DNA from 4 places in the Mesorhizobium sp. BR-1-1-10 genome. Region 4 is predicted to be linked to each of the others. Evidence: predicted binding sites of a transcription regulator. Region 4 holds the regulator's gene; each other region holds the start of a gene.
The links. The regulator LexA, encoded in region 4, represses DNA repair genes until DNA is damaged. The targets are predictions, from matches to a motif close to TGTTCNNNNTGTGTTCNG.
Positions count from the first base shown of each region.

Region 1: LB555_RS00755 (ImuA family protein) is a predicted target of LexA. The motif match lies at 1,934-1,951, and genes of this name have one in related genera.
Region 2: LB555_RS13300 (DNA recombination protein RmuC) is a predicted target of LexA. The motif match lies at 1,935-1,952, and genes of this name have one in related genera.
Region 3: LB555_RS16735 (PA0069 family radical SAM protein) is a predicted target of LexA. The motif match lies at 2,813-2,830, and genes of this name have one in related genera.

Region 1 covers NZ_JAIUIL010000001.1:173,936-179,013, reverse strand. Annotated here, with positions in the region: gene LB555_RS00760 (caspase family protein) at 1-1,150, opposite strand, end outside; gene LB555_RS00755 (ImuA family protein) at 1,976-2,734, shown strand; gene LB555_RS00750 (Y-family DNA polymerase) at 2,649-4,172, shown strand; gene LB555_RS00745 (error-prone DNA polymerase) at 4,169-5,078, shown strand, end outside.
Region 2 covers NZ_JAIUIL010000005.1:374,839-379,916, reverse strand. Annotated here, with positions in the region: gene LB555_RS13310 (cation diffusion facilitator family transporter) at 1-111, shown strand, start outside; gene LB555_RS13305 (GFA family protein) at 238-642, shown strand; gene LB555_RS13300 (DNA recombination protein RmuC) at 646-1,902, opposite strand; gene def (peptide deformylase) at 2,006-2,536, shown strand; gene fmt (methionyl-tRNA formyltransferase) at 2,541-3,494, shown strand; gene LB555_RS13285 (GNAT family N-acetyltransferase) at 3,491-3,997, shown strand; gene truA (tRNA pseudouridine(38-40) synthase TruA) at 4,021-4,773, shown strand; gene LB555_RS13275 (hypothetical protein) at 4,805-5,078, opposite strand, start outside.
Region 3 covers NZ_JAIUIL010000007.1:84,017-89,094, reverse strand. Annotated here, with positions in the region: gene LB555_RS16750 (F0F1 ATP synthase subunit B) at 1-105, shown strand, start outside; gene LB555_RS16745 (F0F1 ATP synthase subunit B) at 116-607, shown strand; gene LB555_RS16740 (ribonuclease HII) at 736-1,431, opposite strand; gene LB555_RS16735 (PA0069 family radical SAM protein) at 1,584-2,738, opposite strand; gene LB555_RS16730 (glycosyltransferase) at 2,889-3,410, shown strand; gene moaB (molybdenum cofactor biosynthesis protein B) at 3,439-3,993, opposite strand; gene LB555_RS16720 (4-(cytidine 5'-diphospho)-2-C-methyl-D-erythritol kinase) at 3,980-4,903, opposite strand; gene LB555_RS16715 (membrane protein) at 4,909-5,078, opposite strand, start outside.
Region 4 covers NZ_JAIUIL010000003.1:458,446-463,523, reverse strand. Annotated here, with positions in the region: gene LB555_RS08110 (ABC transporter substrate-binding protein) at 1-883, opposite strand, end outside; gene LB555_RS08105 (GntR family transcriptional regulator) at 1,033-1,806, shown strand; gene lexA (transcriptional repressor LexA) at 2,216-2,959, shown strand; gene LB555_RS08095 (ComEC/Rec2 family competence protein) at 2,953-5,078, opposite strand, start outside.

The DNA.
Region 1 (5,078 bases), on a different contig from region 4:
GCTGCTTCTGTTCGGACTCCAGCGAGGCTATAAGTTGCTTGCCCTCGGCACCCTCACCATTCTTGACCCGGAACACCAGGATGCCCTGGGATTCGCCACCCCAATTGTCGCGCGTTGAATAGGCCAGCATGTCGACTTCTTCCTGGGCACCCACACCTTTGGGCACGTCCATTCGCAATCGCGGGAGATCCTTGCCGGCAATCGGCTCCCCCGCCGCAACCGGCTTCCCGTCCAGAATCAGATGCCCCAGCGCCGGCTGCCTGTCGATGCTGACGGTGACCGCACCGCCATCGACATCGACCGGCTCCGGCAGGTCGAGCGCGACAGGCCCGACGCCGGACGGCACGACCTTTTCCAAGACGGGCGGCAGTGCAGGCCGGTTGGCGCGACGCATGAGGACGACCTCGTCGATCAGCGATGAGTTTTCCCAAGGCACTTGCTTACCGGCCGTAGCCTCGACCACATCCCTGCGAACGGCTGCCATGACCGAGCGTATCTCCTGGTTCGGCGCCAGCGCGCGACGAGAGAAGGCGGAGGAGAAGGGGCTGAGGTCGCCATTTCCGTCATAAGCGACAGCACCGGGCTCGGTGGCGAAGGCTATAAGCGTGTTCAGCGAACTTTTCACCTGTGCAAGCCCGGTGTTGCCAGCAACGATCAGCTGGTCTCGCAACCAATAGTCCTTGCGCGGAAACGGATTGTTGCGGCAGGCATCGAGGATGATCACCTGGATCTTTGATTTCGTCCGCAACTGCTGCAGCACATCATCGAGCTTGACGGCCTGGACCTCAATGTCGGCCGCGTTCTTGAGCGACGCATCGACCGGGATCAGGAAATTTTCTCCGCCGATCTGAAAGCCGTGGCCGGAATAGTACACGATCGCCAGATCGGCACCGTCCGCCGCCGCGAGGTAGTTGCGGAACTGTTTTTCGAATTCGATCTTGGTGAGATCCTTGGCGACGAACACATCGAACCCGGCCAGACGAAAGGTGTTCGACACGTCCTCGGCATCCTTGTCCGGGTTCTTGAGGGCCGGAATCTCGCGGTATTCGGAATTGCCGATGACAAGGGCCACCCTACGATCGGCACAAGCTTGGAATGCCGTGAAGCTGGTGAGCATCAGGGCCGCAATGAACGCAAAACGTCGCAGCATGGCGCATCCTTAACTGCTCACGACCTGAAGGGTACAAGACACAGCTTGCGACAACCAGGTCTGTTAAAGACTTCACAATCTGCCCAAACGGCAAGGTCGCACCCGCGATGGATGGCAGGTGCTGTTCCCACACTCCTAAAATAACCCAGTGGCGTGGGTACCGCAATAAGCCGGGCGAATGCGAACCAGTCTGCGGCGTGATCGGACTGCAGGGCCTTGCTGTCGCCCGGTCAGCTATGTCGACAAAGCACCGGGCCGGTTGACACTATCTCGCCTCGGCCCGTTGCTTCGCGGGCGGAGCCCTCCCCGCTTTGGGAGCCATTTAGACCAGCCCAGGCTTCTCGCACGTCCTGTGTCCGTTTCCTCGCCTTCGCGGCCGAGACGATCCCGCCTTCGCGCCGATCAACGAGCGCACCGTCGCGAGCATCCGCCACAGCTCGGGTCGACGACCGGTCATCTGAAACTGCCCAAGCGATCTGGCAGGTGGCCAAACGATCCCTGTGCGCCGCTGCGCATCGCAGCCGCTGCCGATGCGTGCCCGTGGATGGCAGCGCGCTCGGGCTGCCAATTGGCAGGAGAAGCTATCAACGCGCCTGCTCTTGCGGGGAGGACTTCTTCCGGCACTCCTTGGCTGATTACGAGATGCACGAGCGGTCGCGCAGACGCACCGGCACTCGGGGCGGGGCTGCAGTTCGGCACAGCTCACCTGGCGCGTTGCTTCAAACCGTCCAAGGCCTGCTCGGGACACCCGCCCTGCCCTACCTCTTGACTCTTGATCCGTGTTGGAACAAATAGAGAACAAATTCCTATTCTGCTGAAGGTTCGATGAACGTGCGGCGACAACCCGCTATCGGTACATTGCGCGCGTCGATCGAGAAAATCGAAGGCCGGAGCCGACCTACTAAGTCGGTTCTTCCCTTCGGAATCCCCGATCTCGACAAGCGGCTCCCCGGGGGCGGGCTGGCGCTCGGTGCCCTTCATGAGATCGCCGGCGGCGGCACCGGTGCGATCGATGCCGCCGCCGCGGCCCTTTTCGCCGCGGGCATCGCCGCCCGTACCAGGGGCAAGGTTCTGTGGGTCATCACGCGCTCCGACCTCTTCGCGCCCGCTCTGGCGCAGGCAGGCTTGGCGCCCGACCGGGTCATCTATGCCGAAGCCGGTGACGATAAGACCATTCTTGCTTGCGTGGAGGAAGGCTTGCGGCACGGTGGGCTCGGCACCGTGGTCGGCGAAGTCGCCCGGCTCGACATGACGGCCTCCCGGCGGCTTCAGCTTTGTGCCGAAGAGACCGGCACCATCGGCATCGCCCTGCGGCGCTGGCGACGGCAGGCCGAGGCGGCTGATTTCGGGCAACCGACTGCGGCTGTGACCCGATGGCGCATCTCGGTGCTGCCTTCGGCTTCATTGCCGGTGCCCGGGGTCGGCCGTCACCGCTGGCTGGTCGAGCTTATCCGGGCGCGAGCTGGCGGAAGTGCGGATTTTGAACTGGAGGCCTGCGATGGCAAGGGTCGTCTCGCTCTTCCTTCCCAGCTGGTCGACCGACAGGCTGCGGCGCCTGGCTGGCGACGCCGCACCGCCCGCTGAGGCGCCGCTCGTGCTGACTGGCCTGCACGGGAGGCGGGAGGTGGTGCTAGCCGCGGACGCGGCGGCCTGGGCTGCGGGCGCGCGCGTCGGCATGCCTGCCACCAAAGCCCGTGTTCTTGTCCCCAAGCTGGTCGTTCGAGATCATGATGCTGCGGGTGACGCCGAGGCGCTCGGCCGGCTGGCCGTCTGGATGTTGCGGCGTTACGCCCCGATCGTCGCGGTCGACGTGCCGGACGGCATTGTCCTCGACACCACGGGCGCCGATCATCTGCACGGCGGCGAGGAAGCGATGCTCGCCCGCCTGGTTGACCGGCTGGCTACGTCCGGGTTCACCAGTCGGTCGGCGATCGCCGACACCTGGGGAGCAGCGCACGCGCTCGCGCGTCATGCGACCAGACCGGCAATCGTCGCCCCGCCGGGACACAGCGCCTCAGCGATCGCACAACTGCCGCTTTCGGCGCTGCGCCTGCCGGCTGATACGATCGAGGGCCTGCGCGTCCTCGGCTTCGAACGCATCGCTGATCTGCTTACGCAGCCGCGTGCGCCTTTGACGTTGCGGTTCGGCCCCCAGCTTGGGCGGCGGATCGATCAGGCACTTGGCGTCCTCAACGAGCCGATCGATCCGATACGCGGCGAGGAGCTGACCGAGGTCAGACGCAGCTTTGCCGAGCCGATTGGGGCGGCCGAGACCATAAAACGCTTCATCGGTGAGCTCGTCGCTGCCCTGCGCCAAGCGTTGGAAGCCAAGGGGCTTGGCGCCAGGCGTCTTGATCTCATCTGCCACCGCGTCGACAGCAGCGCCCAGGCCATTCGCGTCGGCACCGCCCTTCCCGTACGCGATGCCAAGCGCCTGACGCGGCTCTTGACCGACAAGGTCGAAACCATCGACCCCGGCTTCGGGATCGAGGTCATGACACTGACGGCGATACTTGCCGAGCCGCTTGCCGCCAAGCAGCTCATGACCTCGCTGGTCGACGATGCGGCACCGGACGTGTCGGACCTGATCGATGTGCTGGCCAACCGTGTCGGCGAGCGCTCGCTCTATCGCGCCGCGCCGGTCGCCACCGATGTTCCGGAGCGATCGGTGCGCCGCATTCCCGCAATGGCGCCGGACTCCGGCGCCACATGGCCGGGTGATTGGCCGCGCCCGGCCCGGCTCCTGCCCTCGCCCGAACCGATCGAGACCGTTGCGCTGTTGCCCGATCATCCACCGGTGTCCTTTACCTGGCGAGGCATCCGACGCCGTGTTCGCCGCGCCGATGGACCGGAACGCATTTTCGGCGAGTGGTGGCGTTGCGACGCGGAACTGGTGGCTGTGCGCGATTATTTCCGCGTCGAGGACGATGCCGGCGAGCGCTATTGGATCTTCCGCTCCGGCGATGGCGAGGACGCGGCCACCGGCTCGCATCGCTGGTTTTTGCATGGGGTGTTCGGATGACCGACCGCCACCGCTACGCGGAACTACAGGTCACCTCGCATTTCAGTTTTCTGCGTGGCGCCTCATCATGCGAGCAATTGTTTGCCCAGGCCGCGGTGGCCGGGATCGAGGCGATGGCAGTGGTCGACCGCAACTCGCTCGCCGGGATCGTGCGCGCCCACGAGGCCGCCAACGCCACCGGCGTCCGCCTCGTCGTCGGCTGCCGGCTCGACCTCGCCGACGGCATGTCCGTCCTGGTCTATCCAACCAATCGAGCCGCTTATGCGCGGCTATGCCGGCTGCTGTCCCTCGGCAAGAAACGCGGCGGCAAGGCCAAGTGCATCCTCGACTGGGCAGACCTCGTCGCCTATGGCGAAGGCCTACTCGCCGTGCTGGTTCCCGACGAGGCCGACGAGTGCTGTGGCCTGCGTCTGCGGCGGCTGCGCGACGTCTTCGGGGACGGCGCCTTTATGGCGCTGACCTTGCGCCGGCGGCCGAACGATCAGCTGAGGCTGCATGATCTGGACACCCTGGCAGATGATGTCGGTGTGGCGACTGTTGTCACCAACGATGTGCTCTTCCACGCACCGGACCGCCGGATCCTGCAGGACGTCGTCACCTGCATCCGTTATAACGTCACCATCGATGAACTTGGACACCGACGCGAGCGCCACGCCGATCGCTATCTGAAGCCTCCGCAGGAGATGCACCGGCTGTTTGCGCGCTACCCGGAAGCGGTGGCTCGGACAGTGGAGATCGTGTCACGCTGCCGCTTCGATCTCGCCGAACTTGCCTATCAATATCCAGAGGAACGCAGCCACCCGACCCTGACGCCGCAGCAGACGCTGGAGAAGTTGACCTGGGAGGGCGCCGATGAACGCTATCCCGAAGGCGTGCCCGACAGCGTGCGAGCCTCGCTCAGGCACG
Region 2 (5,078 bases), on a different contig from region 4:
GAGGCGCGGTTGAAGAAGGAGATGCCTGAGATCACGCGGCTGTTCGTCAAGCCGCAGACGTCAGGCACCTGGGAAAAGCGGCGCAAGCTGATCGAATCCGCGTCCGGATAGATTCGAGTACGAACTTTGCGACACCGCGGTGCACTTTTCGGGATTCTGGCCTCTGGACCAGCGCCCCGCCGTTGCCTCGGGTCTCCGTGCCGCTAAAATCAGCCGATCGAAGTTGGAGGAATGACAATGAAGATCGACGGCGGCTGCCATTGTGGCGCCATCACCTATGAGGCGGAGGTCGACCCGGAGAAGACCTCGATCTGCCATTGTACCGATTGCCAGCAACTGACCGGTACGGCATTTCGCGTTACCGTTCCTGCGACGGAGGATCACTACCGGATCACCAGCGGCGAACCGAAGATCTACATCAAGACCGTGGCGAGCGGCGCCAAGCGAACGCAGGCTTTTTGTGCCGACTGCGGCTCGCATCTCTATGCGACATCGGTCGGCGACGGTCCGAAGGTCTATGGGATCAGGGTCGGGACCTCGCGGCAGCGCCAGAACCTGGTCCCGAGACACCAGAAATGGCATCGGTCGGCGCTGCACTGGCTTCCGGAATTCGAGGGTATGACGACGGTCGAAGAGCAGTAGCGTTCAGTCGTCGCCTTCGACGACCCTCAATCTCAGCTGCCCGGTCTTTGAATCGGCAGCGCGCGGTGCGGCCTCCACCTTGGCAGGGGCGCCGCCGCGCGGGGCATCGGGCTCGCCTTCTCCGAATTCCAGCGCCTCGATCTTCTGGCCACGCTTGGTCACCTTCGAGGTCGAGACGAGTATGTCTTCGATGTCCTTGGCCGACTGGCCGAAATGGCCCTGCAATTTGCGCACCCGCTCGTCGACACGCTGGACGTCTTCCATCAGCCTGATGACTTCGCCCTGGATCAGATGCGCCTGCTCGCGCATGCGCGCATCCTTGAGGATCGCCTGGATGACCTGGATCGACAGCATCAAGAGCGAAGGCGAGACGATGATGACGCGGGCACGGTGCGCCTTCTGGACAACCGCTTCGAAATTCTCGTGGATTTCGGCGAACACCGATTCCGACGGCACGAACATGAAGGCGGTGTCCTGGGTTTCGCCCTGGAGCAGGTATTTTTCCGAAATGTCGCGGATATGGACCTCGATATCGCGGCGGAAGGCCTGGGCCGCGACCTTCTGCAGGTCGGCGTTATCGGCGGCCCGGATGGCATTCCACGCTTCCAGGGGAAATTTGGCATCGATGGCAAGCGACGGCGCGCCGTTCGGCATTTTCACCAGGCAGTCCGGCCGGCTGCCGTTCGACAGCGTCGCCTGGAATTCGTAGGCGCCGTGCGGCAGGCCGTCGGCGACGATCGCCTCCATGCGCGACTGGCCGAAGGCGCCGCGCGTCTGCTTGTTGGAGAGGATCGCCTGCAGCTGCACGACCTGGCCGGCCAGCGACTGGATGTTGCCTTGCGCGGTGTCGATGACCGCCAGCCGCTCCTGCAGTTTCGCGAGGCTCTCATGCGTGGACTTGGTCTGCTCGGTCATGGTCTGGCCGATGCGGCCGGTCATGGCGTCGAGCCGCTGGCCGATCGACTGCGTCAATTCGGCTTGGCGGGCGCCGAACACTTCGGCGATGGCGCCCATGCGGCCCTGCATCTCGGCCTGGGATTGCAGAATGCCGGCCATCCGCGCCTCGGCGTCGCGGGCATGGTCGGCGGCTTCCGCTGCGGCGACCGCGCGCGCCTTGGCCGAGCGCCACAGCGCGATGACGAGCGCCACGAACAAGCCGAGAAACAGCAATGTGGCGACGGCCAAGACGTGGCCGAGCGTGATAGTCGAGGCGCCGAGCCGTGCGGCGGGCTCCGAAAGGATGGTGCTCAGATCATTCATGTGGACAGCATAGCCGATTCGGCGGTCTGGCACAGATCAAAACGTGAACGAGGCGCAGGCGCACCGGTTGACGCCTTTCTATTGAGGTCTTAGGTGAAACGCCATGCCGATCAAGCCGCTCATCATTCTTCCCGATCCCATCCTGCGCCAGGTCTCCAAGCCGGTGGAGCGCGTCGACGCGCCGGTGCGCAAACTTGCCGAAGATATGCTGGCGACCATGTATGACGCACCCGGCATCGGGTTGGCGGCAATCCAGGTCGGCGAGCCCCTGCGCATGCTGGTGATCGATCTCGCCAAGGAAGACGAAGCCCCGGCGCCACATGTCTTCATCAATCCGGAAATTCTCGAAAGCGCCGCCGCGCGGTCCGTCTACGAGGAAGGCTGTCTGTCGATCCCTGATTACTATGCCGAGGTCGAGCGCCCGGCTTCGGTGAGGGTCAAATATCTGGACCGTGACGGCAAGCTGCAGGAGATCGAGGCCGAGGGGCTGATGGCAACCTGCCTGCAGCACGAAATCGACCACCTCAACGGCGTGCTGTTCATCGACCACATCTCGAAGCTGAAGCGCGACATGGTGGTGAAGAAGTTCAAGAAGCTCGCCAGGGACAAGGCGCCAGGCAAGCTGGTGGGATAGGGCAATGCCCCTTCGCGTCATCTTCATGGGCACGCCGGAGTTTTCGGTGCCGACGCTGCGCGCCATCGCCGAGGCTGGCCACGAGATTTCAGCCGTCTACACGCAGCCACCGCGCGCCGCCGGCCGGCGCGGGTTGGAACTGACGCCGTCACCGGTGCAGCGCGAGGCCGGGCGGCTTGGCATCGAGGTGCGTGCATCGGCATCGTTGAAAAGCGAGGCCGAGCAGGCCGCTTTTGCCGACCTGGGCGCCGATATCGCCGTGGTCGTCGCCTATGGATTGCTGTTGCCCAAGGCAATTCTTGACGCACCCCGGCTTGGCTGCGTCAACGGCCACGCATCGCTTTTGCCGCGCTGGCGTGGCGCCGCGCCCATCCAGCGCGCCATCATGGCTGGAGATACCGAGACCGGCATGGTGGTGATGCGCATGGAGGCGGGGCTGGATACCGGCCCGGTGGGACTGGTTGAAAAATGCGCCATCGGCCCCGATATGACAGCCGGCGATCTGCATGATCGGTTGATGAGTGTCGGCGCTGCCCTGATGGTGGAAGCGTTGGCGCGGCTGGAACAGAACACCCTGGCATTTACCGCGCAGGCGGCCGAAGGGGTGACTTACGCCAGGAAAATCGATAAATCCGAGACGCGCGTGGAGTGGACACGGCCCGCGGCCGAGGTTCACAACCATATTCGTGGCCTGTCGCCGTTTCCCGGCGCCTGGTCCGAGATTGAAATTGGCGGCCGTATGGAACGGCTGAAACTGCTTCGCTCGACGCTATCCGAAGGCGTGTCGCCTTCGGAAGATTTGGGCGAGTCGGGAGGAATTCTCGATGACCGGCTGACGGTCGCCTGCGGAAAAGGCGCGGTCAGGCTGGTCGAAGTTCAACGTGCGGGCGGAAAGCCCGCCGCCGCGTCGGAATTCCTGCGCGGAGCCAAGATCGAAAAAGGACTGAAATTCTCATGAGCATGATGTCGATACGCGCGGCGACGCCGCGGGACCGCGAGGCCATCCGCCTCGTCGAGGAACACGCTTTCGGCCAGCAGACGGAGGCCGGACTGGTCGACGCGTTGGTGACCGGCGGTGACGCCGTCGTCGAACTGGTGGCGGAAGAGGACGGCCAGGCCGTCGGCCATATCCTGTTCTCACGGCTGTTCGTGCAGAGCGGCGGCAAGAGTTTTGCCGCCGTGGCGCTTGCCCCGCTGGCGGTGGAGCCTTCCTTTCACGGCTCCGGCATCGGCGGCGCCTTGATCCGCGAGGCTCATATCCGGCTCAAGGACGCCGGCGAGACACTGGCCGTCGTGCTGGGCGATCCGGCCTATTACGGCCGTTTCGGCTATAGCCACGCCCGCGCCGAAAAGTTCGAGAGCGAATACCAGGGCGAGGCGCTGCAGGCGCTGGCCTGGGGCGACGCTCCCGAAGCCGGCAGGCTGGTCTACGCCTCCGCCTTCACCGCTCTCGCCGCCTAGGCGGGGGCGTATAGCCGACCGGCATGCCGCGTTTTCGCCTCGATATCGAATATGACGGCAGCCTGTTTGCCGGCTGGCAGCATCAGGCCGACCAGCCTTCGGTGCAGCAGGCGATCGAGCAGGCGATCGAGAAATTCTGCGGCGAGGCGGTCCGGCTGCGCGCCGCCGGCCGCACCGATGCCGGCGTGCACGCGACCGCGCAGGTGGCGCATGTCGACCTTGCCAGGGCGTGGCCCGACGACAAGGTGCGCGATGCCGTCAATGCACACCTGCAGGCGGCCGGCGCGCGCATCGTCATCCTGAAGGCCACGATCGTCCCGGACGATTTCGATGCCCGTTTCTCCGCCATTGGCCGGCACTATCTCTACCGCATCCTCAACCGGCGGGCGCCCTCGGCGCTGGAAAAGGGTAAGGTGTGGTGGGTGCCGAAGCGGCTCGATGCCGCCGCCATGCACGAGGCGGCGAAGCTCCTGCTCGGCCGGCACGACTTCACCACCTTCCGCTCGACGCAGTGCCAGGCCAACAGCCCGATCAGGACATTGGAGCGGCTCGATGTGAGCCGGGCGGGCGATGATCTGATCGAGGTGAGGGCATCTGCACGATCCTTCCTGCACAACCAGGTGCGCTCGATGGTCGGCTCGCTGAAGCGGGTCGGCGACGGCGGCTGGACATCGGGCGACCTCAAGGCGGCGCTCGAGGCGCGAGACCGCGCCGCCTGCGGGCAGGTAGCGCCGCCCGACGGGCTTTTTCTCATCGGCGTCGATTATCCCGGGTAGAACCCTGGTTCTGCCGGGTAGAACCCTGGTTCTATCCAGGATAAAGCCCGGAAAGGCTCTGGGCCCCGACATCGTCCGGCACGGAGATGCCAAGCAGCATCTGCAGTCCGAACAGGACCAGCAGCGAAGCGACGAACATGCCGACGAAAACTGCGGTGCCGAAGGCAGCGCCCCTGCCGATCGTCGCGTTGGTCATGCGCCAGGTTAGCACCATCGACAGGGAAAATAACAGCAGCGACACAAGGCTCGAGACCTGGCTTGCCGAGGACAGGAAAAGCCTGATCAGCGCCGAAGGCAGCATCAGC
Region 3 (5,078 bases), on a different contig from region 4:
GGCAGCATCGCCGAGGATACCGCTTCGGCGATCGTCGAGGCGCTCGTTGGCGGCAAGGCCAGCAAGGCCGAGATCGCGGCCGCGGTCAAATCCGTGGCCCGGTGAGGAGCGCATCATGGACGCTACATCTCTCGCAACGCTCTGGGCCACGATTGCCCTGATCATCTTCCTGGCCATCGCCATCTACATCAAGGTGCCCGGCATGATCGCCAAGGCGCTCGACGCCCGCGCCGCCAGGATCAGCAGTGAGCTCGACGAGGCCCGCAAGCTGCGCGACGAAGCCCAGCAACTGCTCGGCCAATACAAGAAGAAGCGCAAGGAAGCCGAGCAGGAGGCCGCCGACATTGTAGCGGCCGCCAAGCGTGAGGCCGAACTGCTGGCTGCCGACGCCCACAAGAAGACCGAGGACTATGTTGCCAGGCGCACCGCGCTTGCCGAGCAGAAGATCGGCCAAGCCGAGCGTGACGCGGTTGCCGAAGTGCGGGCCAGCGCCGTCGATATAGCCGTCGAGGCGGCACGCGCATTGCTCGCCGCCAAGGTTGACGCTAAGGCCGGAGCCGACCTGTTCAGGTCCGCGCTGCAGGATGTGAAGGCCAAGCTGAACTGAGCGTTCTTCAGTCGCTGACACGAAGCCGCCCGGTCAACCTGGCGGCTTTTTTGTTTGGGAGAAAGCGGCGCGTCAAAGCGGCCAATCTCCGCCCTCGTGGGGAAGATGGAATTGCCACTGCCGTCGCCCTACTCCAGCCCGGCCAAGCTCTCTTCCTCAACCACATCCGTCCCGCCCAGCCGAAACGGCGCAAACGAGGTGCGATGCAGCCGAGCCACTGGCCCATGCGCCTCGATTGCCGTGCGGTGCCGGACCGTGGCGTAGCCCATATGGACTTCGAAGCCGTAGCGGCCGTGATGATTGCCGCAGCCGCGCATCATGCGGTCGCGCATGACCTTGGCGACGATCGAGGCTGCGGCGATCGATTGGGAGCGCTGGTCGCCCTTGATCAGCGCGCGCCCCTCGCAGGGCAATCCCGGCGGCACGTCGCGCCCATCCGCGAGCGCGAGCTTAGCCTGCACCGGCAGCCCGACCAGTGCGCGGCGCATCGCTTCGAGGCTCGCCTTGAGGATGTTGGTGCCATCGATACCCTCGGCGCTGATCGACGCCATCGAGACGCCGAGAGCGGAGCCGATGATGTGCAGGAACAGCGCTTCGCGCTGCAGGTGGCTAAGCCGCTTGGAATCGTCGAGACCCTCGGGAATATTGGCGGGGTCGAGCACCACTGCCGCCGCGACCACGGGACCCGCGAGCGGGCCGCGGCCGGCTTCGTCCATCCCCGCGACCGGCCACAAACCATCGGCCATCGCCTTCGTCTCGAAGGAGAAATCGGGTTTCTCGACGATTTCGAAGAGAGGCGGAGAATCAGAACGCGCGCGAGCCATGTTGCGGCGAGGTTCGCATCGGCTCCGATTCTCCGCAAGTCCCTCCGGGTCGGGTGGGGCGCCGGACCGGGAGGGCACCGTCTGCAGGCCGGGGCAGGCCGGACGGGATTTCTTTGCCACGGCGGCAATGAACAGCCGAGGCGATTTTCGGTTCAGAGCAGCATCAACTGCTCCTGGTCCTTGCCGGCAGCGACGAACTGGTCGGTCCGCAGTGTACGCCGCTCGGCATTGAGGCCGAGCCGCTTGGCGGTGATTTCGAAGCGCCGGCCGATCTGCCAGGCATAGGGCCCGGCGCCCTTCATGCGCTTGCCCCATTCCGAATCGTAGTCCTTGCCGTCGCGCATCGAACGGACCAGCGACATGACGTGGCGGTAGCGGTCGGGATAGTGGCGCAGCAGCCAATCCTTGAAGATCGGGCTGACCTCCAGCGGCAGGCGCAGCACCACATAGCCGGCTTCGCGCGCCCCGGCATAGTGCGCCGAGTCGAGGATGCGTTCCATCTCCTGGTCGGTCAGGCCCGGAATGATCGGCGCCACCATCACCGAAGCGGGGATACCGGCATCCGAAAGCTGCCTGATCGCCTCCAGCCGCTTGGTCGGCGTCGATGCCCGAGGTTCCATCGTCCTGGCCAGCATGCGGTCAAGCGTCGTCACCGACAGCGCCACCTTGGCCAAGCCCCGCTCCGCCATGCGCGACAGAATGTCGATGTCGCGCACGACCAGGGCTGACTTGGTGACGATGCCGACCGGGTGGCCGCGCGCCTCCAGCACTTCGAGGATTTCGCGCATGATCCGGTACTGCTTCTCGATCGGCTGGTAGGGATCGGTGTTGGTGCCGATGGCGATGGTGCGCGGCTGGTAGCCATCCTTTGACAATTCCTTGTCGAGCAGGCGTGCCGCGTCGGGCTTGGCGAACAGCTTGGATTCGAAGTCCAGGCCCGGCGACAGGCCCATGAACGAGTGTGTCGGCCGCGCGAAGCAATAGACGCAACCGTGCTCGCAGCCGCGATAGGGATTGATCGACCGGTCGAAGGAGATGTCGGGCGATTCGTTGCGGGTGATGATGGTGCGCGGCTTTTCCACCTGCACCTCGGTCTTAAAGGGAGGAAGTTCCTCCAGCGAACTCCAGCCGTCGTCGAAGACATGCCGGCTGACAGGTTCGAACCGGCCGGACGGATTGATGCCTGCCGACCGGCCGCGGTTGCGGTCCGGACGGACCCGCATGCCGCTCTGCTCGATCATCGCGTTGGCCATTTCGGCTCGCCCTGCTCCGAAGGCTGCAATGTCGGCGCGCATGATCGGTTCCATCTTCGCCCGCTCCCAGGGACTGTCCATGTTGTGTCGAATCGCTCTGCTCATGAAACTGTTCCTATTTTGTCGATGAGAACAAATCAAGAACTTTCTATGGTGCGCTGCAAAAACTGGCGCCGACCAACGCTTTCCGCTATTCGGCTAACCATGCTCAGTGTTCTGATTGAAACGCACAATGACGAGGAGGGGCTCGCTCTTACGCTGGCGACGCTGATTGGCGGCGCGGTCGAGGGCGTGGTGCGCGAGGTTGTCGTCTGCGACACGGGCTCCAGCGACCAGACGCATCGCGTCGCCGAGCATGCCGGCTGCCACTATGTGGGGAGCGGGGGCATCGCCGCCGGCATCCGCCAGGCCAAGGGTGACTGGCTGCTGTTTCTCGAACCGGGTGCGAGGCTGGTGGAGGGCTGGATCGACGCCGTCGTCGCCCATACGGCCAGGCAGACAATAGCGGCCCGGTTCTCGCGGGCGCGGGGCAGCCGTCCACCGTTCCTGGCCCGGGTCTTTTCGGCAAACCGCGCGCTCGCCGACGGACTGGTGATCAGCAAGCGACAGGCGGCGTCGCTGTCCAAGAATGACGGCACCGCCGAGGCCTTAGCGCGCGGGCTGGCGACCAGGCGGCTCGACGCCGAAATCTGGCCAGCGCAGCCGAAGCACCGCTCTCGGGGGTGATTTTTGCAACGGCTCTGCGTGGCGTTGCTTACGACGCCGATTTGCCGCGCCGCAGATGTTCGTCCAGGCGCGGCATGATCTCGACGAAGTTACAGGGCATGTGCCGGTAATCGAGCTGTGGCTCGAGGATGCCGTCCCAGGCGTCCTTGCAGGCGCCGGGCGATCCCGGCAGCACGAAGACGAAAGTGGCGTTGACGACACCGCCGGTCGCCCGGCTCTGGATCGTCGAGGTGCCGATCTTGTCATAGGAAATGCGGTGGAACACTTCCGAAAAGCCGTCCATGCGCTTTTCGAAGATCGGCTCCAGCGCCTCGGGCGTCACATCGCGTCCGGTAAAACCGGTTCCGCCAGTGGTGATCACGACGTCGACGGCCTTGTCCCGCGACCACGCCAGAACGGTGTCGCGGATTTTTTCGCGGTCGTCGGTGACGATATCGCGGGCGGCCACGATGTGGCCGGCCTTGGTAATGCGATCGGCCAGTGTCTGCCCGGATTTGTCGTCGGCCAGGCTGCGTGTGTCGGAAACAGTCAGCACCGCGATGCGCACCGGAATGAAGGCACGGCTCTCGTCAATTCTGGCCATCTCGCCCAGCCTCCGACGCCATGCTGCGCGTTGCCGCGACGAACCAGTCGGGCTGGCGGCCGCGGATCTCGGCCGCAGCGCGCTTGGCGACATTGCCGGTCTCGAACAGGCCGAAGCACGTCGCGCCCGATCCGGACATTCGTGAAAAGCCCGATCCGGCCTTATCAAGCCACGAAAGCGCCCTGCCGATGGCGGGCTGCATCGCAAGGGCTGGCCGCTCGAGATCGTTGCGGGTGATTTCCAGCCAGTTGCGCAGGCTGTGAAACTCGATACTGCGCGGCAGCGGCGGCAGCGGCTCATTATCGCGATGCGAAAGTGCGGCGAAGATTTCCGCCGTCGAGACCGGCACACCCGGATTGACCAGCACGAGACCCAGTGCTGAAAAATCCGGCACCATCGACAGTTCCTCACCAATGCCGCGCGCGACCAGCGGCTTTGCCGCCAGGCACATCGGCACATCGGCGCCAAGCGAAAGACCGATCCGCGCCAGTTCGGCGCTGTCGAGCTCCAGCCCCCAGCTCTCGGTCAGCCCGCGCAGCACGGCCGCCGCGTCGCTCGATCCTCCGCCCACGCCGGATGCGACCGGAAGGTTCTTTTCGAGCCTGATGCTTACCGGCGGCGTGCTCCGAACGCCAGCGGCCTGCCGCAGGGCGTCGCGGCCCTTCAGCACAAGATTGCCGCCATCGAGCGGTACGTCCGCCGCATAGCGGCCGGACACGCTGAACTCATCGGCGTCGGCCGGCGCGATCTCGATCCTGTCGCCAAAGCGCGTGAACACAGCCAGGCTTTCGATGAGATGATAGCCGTCGGCGCGCCTGCCGGTGACGTGCAAAGCTAGGTTTATCTTGGCGGGTGCGGCCCATGTCCGGACACGCTGACCGGATTCCGCAGTCTCGATTGCGAGTGAAATGAGGGTCAGTCCTTGGCCAGCCGGTATTCGCCGGTCTGCGGATCCTTGACCAGCGTTCCCATCGCGCCGTTGGCCGCCTGTTTTTCGGTGCGCCGCACCTTGGCCGTCACGCGTTCAGCCTCGCGCACGAAGGTGCGGTAACCGAAATAGGCGGCGACGCCGACGACGGCGAAAA
Region 4 (5,078 bases):
GGCGCGACGGCGCGATCGTCTTGGGATCCTTGCCCTTGAGGATCTCGGCGGCGATGTTGCCGGCGTTGACGCCGACCTGCGTGTAATTGACCGCGAAGCTCGCCGGCACGGTACCGTTACGGACCGCACTGTCATCGGAGTTGACGACCGGGATACCGGCCTGGCGGGCGGCCGCGGAGACAGCGGCGATCGCCGGCTGGATCAGGTTCGAGGCCGGGCCGTAGATCACGTCGGCCTTGCCGGCGAGCGAAGCGATGCGTTGCTGGATGTCATTGACGTTGTCTATGCCGACCTCCACCACCTCGAAGCCCGCGGCCGGTGCCGCCGCCTTGATCTTTTCGACCAAGGCAACGTCATTGGCCTCACCGGGATTATAAGGCACGCCGAAGCGCTTGGCGTTCGGCAGCAGCTTCTTGGTGAAGGCCATCACCGCGGCGACGTCCTGCAGATCGCTGGCGCCGGTCATGCCTTCGTCTCCGGCGTCCCATGACGGCACCAGCTTGGCCGCCACCGGATCGGTGACCGCGGCAAAAACGATCGGAATGCCGGAACCGGCAAGCGCTTTCTTGGCGATCTGCGATACCGGCGTGGTGATGGTGTAGATCAGCTTGGGCTGCTCGGCCTGCAGCTTGGCGATCATCTGCGGCACCAGCGATGCATCGAAATTGGTGTGGCTCTCCGTGTAGACGACGTCCTTGCCCTCGACGTAGCCATTATCCGTCAGCGCCTTCTTGAAGCCGGCTATGGCGGCGTTCAATTGCGGATGCTCGCCGAAATTGGCAATGCCGATACGGATCTGATCGGCCGCGGCACTGCCGGCGCTGACCATCAATGCGCCTGCCAGCGCCAAGCCCGACAACCAAGCGGATTTCGACTTCAACATCATTTCCTCCCAGATTTGATCAGGGCCGCTTGGAAACGCGGCGGCTACGGCGATCATGGTGAGTCCGCCGGTCTGTGTCAAACATTATATATAATTGTTGCTGTGACCCAATATCATATATACTTTTGCCAGACGACGGATTGATCACCATGCGGGATGAAACGAGTTCCACAAAAACGGAAGCCGCCTATCAGCTGTTGCGGCGCGACATCCTGACCACGCGCCTCATGCCCGGCGCCCCGCTCAAACTGAGTGCGCTGCGCGGCACCTATGGCGTCGGCTGGACACCGTTGCGCGAAGCCCTGTCGCGGCTCGAGGCCGAACGCCTGGTCACCGCCATCAGCAATCGTGGTTTTGCCGTGGCTCCGGTGTCGCGGGCCGAGCTGGAGGATCTGGCACGCGCCAGGATGGTGGTCGAGATACCCCTGTTCCTCGAATCGATGGAAAAAGGCGGCAGGGAGTGGGAGGATGCCGTGGTCACCGCCCACTACCGGCTCTCGCGTTGCAAGACGGCGGTCGACGATCCCTCGGACGCGGCCGTCGACAGATGGGACGAGAACCACGAGGCCTTCCATGCGGCGCTGCTGAGCGCCGCCACATGCGACTGGCTGTTGCGGTTCCGCTCGACGATCTCGGATCAGCTGCGCCGGCATCATCGCTTTCTTGGTCTGGCGCCGACACTGCGGGCCGCGGCCGGCCTCAAGGATGGCTATGAAGAGGCAATCGAAGCGCTACGCGAAGCGATTGCGATCGAACACCATACCGCGATCATGGAAGCGGCGCTCGACCGTGACGTCGAGCGGGCCAAGGCGCTGATGACGGCGCATATCGGCTACACACTGCACGTCTATGTCCACAGCGAAGACAGCGGCGCTACCAGATACGCCGCTCGCGCCGGCAGCTTGAAGGCGGGTTCGGGATAACTTCAGCGCTTCCGCTACGCCTATTCGAACGCGCTGGCCGGGGTGCGCCGAACGCCCGGATCCATGGCCGCCCGAAGCTACCAATCGTTGGCATTTTGGTTTCGTTTCGTTCCGCGATAATGGCTCCGCGAATTATACGTGCCCCCGAGGAGAAGCCTTCCAACTAACTGATGCCAAAGCCTCGTCGGCGGATGGGCCACAGGCCATTAACCAAAACGATTTCAATGCGCCTGCCGATGGCGGAAAGGGCTGGTTGCTGCCCGCCGTCGCGGGCAAAAAACTTCAGACCCCTTAACAAATTCATTAAACTTTAAACGGTTGCAGAACACAACTGGAACAGATAGTGTTTGTTCTGGGTTTGTTTTTTCGATTCTGGTTCAACCTTTCGTTCAATGTCTTGGGGGCCGCCATGCTGACACGCAAGCAACATGAACTGCTGATGTTCATCCACGAACGGCTCAAGGAAAGCGGGATACCGCCTTCCTTCGACGAGATGAAGGAAGCACTCGATCTTGCCTCCAAGTCGGGGATCCATCGCCTGATCACGGCGCTGGAGGAGCGCGGCTTCATTCGCCGGCTACCCAATCGGGCGCGCGCGCTGGAAGTGCTGCGGCTGCCGGACTCGATCGCGCCGGGCCTCAATGCGGCAAAGAAGTTCTCGCCAAGCGTCATCCAAGGCAGCCTTGGCCAAGGCAGTCTCGGACGCCAGATCAGGCCGGCCGCTGCGCCTTCGCGCCTGCCCGCGGCCGGCAACGACGACGATGCGGTTTCAGCCGTGTCCATCCCGGTCATGGGCCGTATCGCCGCCGGTGTGCCGATCGATGCCATCCAGCATCAGACGCATTCGATCTCGGTGCCGCCGGACATGATCATGGGCGGCGAGCACTATGCGTTGGAGGTCAAGGGCGACTCGATGATCGAGGCTGGTATCTTCGATGGAGACACGGTCATTATCCGCAATGCCGACACGGCAAGCCCGGGCGAAATTATCGTGGCACTGGTCGACGAAGAGGAAGCGACACTGAAGCGGTTCCGCCGCAAAGGCGCTTCGATCGCGCTCGAGGCCGCCAATCCAGCCTACGAAACGCGCATTTTCGGGCCGGACAGGGTCAAGGTACAAGGCAAGCTGGTCGGGTTGATCAGGCGTTACTGAGCCGGCTTGCCATCGGGCTTGTCGGGTTTTTTGTACGGCGGCAGCCCCCTTGCCTCGCGTGAGAATTTTCGCTGTTCGTGCCAAGGTCGGTATGGTCCGTCGACGGCGAATGCGATCGCGGCCCGGGTCGTGGCCGACTGGGGATTGAAGAAGACGGCAGCGCTTCCCTTGCGGGCGAGCTGCCGTTTGGTGACGACGAGAACCAGTGGATTGTGGCACGCGTCATAGGCGGTTGCGTCGTTGACGATGATCAGGTCGGCGAAAGCGCAGGCTTTCCAGGTGGTCTTGCGGTCTTCGACATAGGCAATGATCGCGCCGGAAGGGTGCCTGGCAAGGCACAGGCCTTCGCGGCAGTAGAAGGGCGATCCCGGCGGCAGGTCGGTCGGACTGGCAACATCGAATTGCCCGTCTGTCGTGTCGAACATTTCCGGTTTGACGATTGTTTCGGAGATCAGGGCGCGCTTCCAGTTGTCGGTTGCGAATTCGTTGGGACGTTCCCGGTTGACGGCCAGTTCGCCATTGCCGATCGGCAGCGCGACCAGCCGCGCATCTTCCGAGATCAGCACATCGGGCGCGCGCGTGTGCGACACAGTCAACAGGCCGGCGAGCGCGAATGGCAGCGCCGCGAGCCGCAGCCATGTCGTCGCCATCGTCGCGATTACCAGCGCGACCGTGACCATCAGCACGGATTGCTGCGAAATCAGCCCGACTCCATCGACCGGAGAGCGCTCCGATATCCACGCCGACACGGCGATCATTGCTGTCAGGCCCTTGCCCATGAGGTAGAGAGCCGGCCAATCCAGTCCGAATGGCATCAGCAGCGCGCTGGCGACGGCCAGGAACATCACGACCGACACGATAGGCATCACGGCCAGATTGGCGAACAGGCTGAGCGGCGATACCCGCTGGAAATGCCAGATGGCAAACAGTGCCGTGGCGCTGCCGGCGATAATAGACGTCATGGCCAATCCACCTGTCGCCAGCAGGAATTTTCGCGTCAGGAACCAGGGCAGCGATCGCTTTGGCGGCGGTGGCCGCGTCTTTCCCGCACGGTGATCGGCCCAGCCGGCATAAGCGCCAACCAGGGCCGCGGTCGCGGCGAACGACATCTGAAAGCTCGGGCCGACGACCTCGTGAGGCGAGACCAGGATGACGGCGATCGCCGAGATCGCCAGATTGCGCATGGTCAGCGCAGCGCGATCGAAGAAGACGGCAATCAGCATCACCGCCAGCATGATGAAGCTGCGTTCGGCCGCAACGACGACACCGGAAATGATGAGATAGGCCGCGATCGAGAACAGTGCGGCGGCGGCCGCGTATTTCTTCACCGGCCGGCGCGCGGAAAAGTCTGGAAACAGCGCGAAGGCACCACGCAGCAGACCCATGATGGTGCCGGCCACAAGCGCCATATGCAGTCCCGAAATAGAGATGATGTGATAGATGCCGGTACGCCGCATCGCTTCATTGATTTCATCGGGTATGCCGGCGCGCACGCCGACGATCAGCGCCGCCGCGATCTCGCCTTCAGCGCCGCCGACGCTGCCCCTGATGTGGTCGGCGATGGCTTCGCGGGCATTTTCGATGCCTGAAAAAAGGCGAGCCGATAGCGGCATCTCACCGTCGTCGGCGGAAACAACCGTTGGATTGCCGAGAAAGAAGCCGCTGCCGCCGATGCCGGCGAAATAGCTGTCGAAAGAGAAGTCGTAGCTGTCCGGCCGCACCGGACCGGTCGGCGGCAGCAGTTTGGCGTAGCCTGTGATGAGCGAGCCGGCGGTCATTCCCGGTGGTATCTTGCGTGCGGAAAGCCGGACCCTTTCCGGCGCATAGCGCAGTTTCGGCCGGGCGGTCGAAATCACGTCCATGGTCAGCCGGATGCGGCCGCTCTCCATCTCTTCGAGCGAGACCACGCGGCCGGTCAGTTGCGTGGAGATTTCCGAACCCAGCATCCGGGTTCCGGCTCGCCATGTTTCGACCTTCGCCGCGAGTAGGCCCAGCGCGCACAACAGCACTGCCATGAAACACAGATGGGTTTTCGACCAGGAGCGCGAGACGAAGGCACAGACCGCCATCAGCACCACGACCGCGACGGGTTTTGCAAAGTCGGGCTCGGATGCCAGCG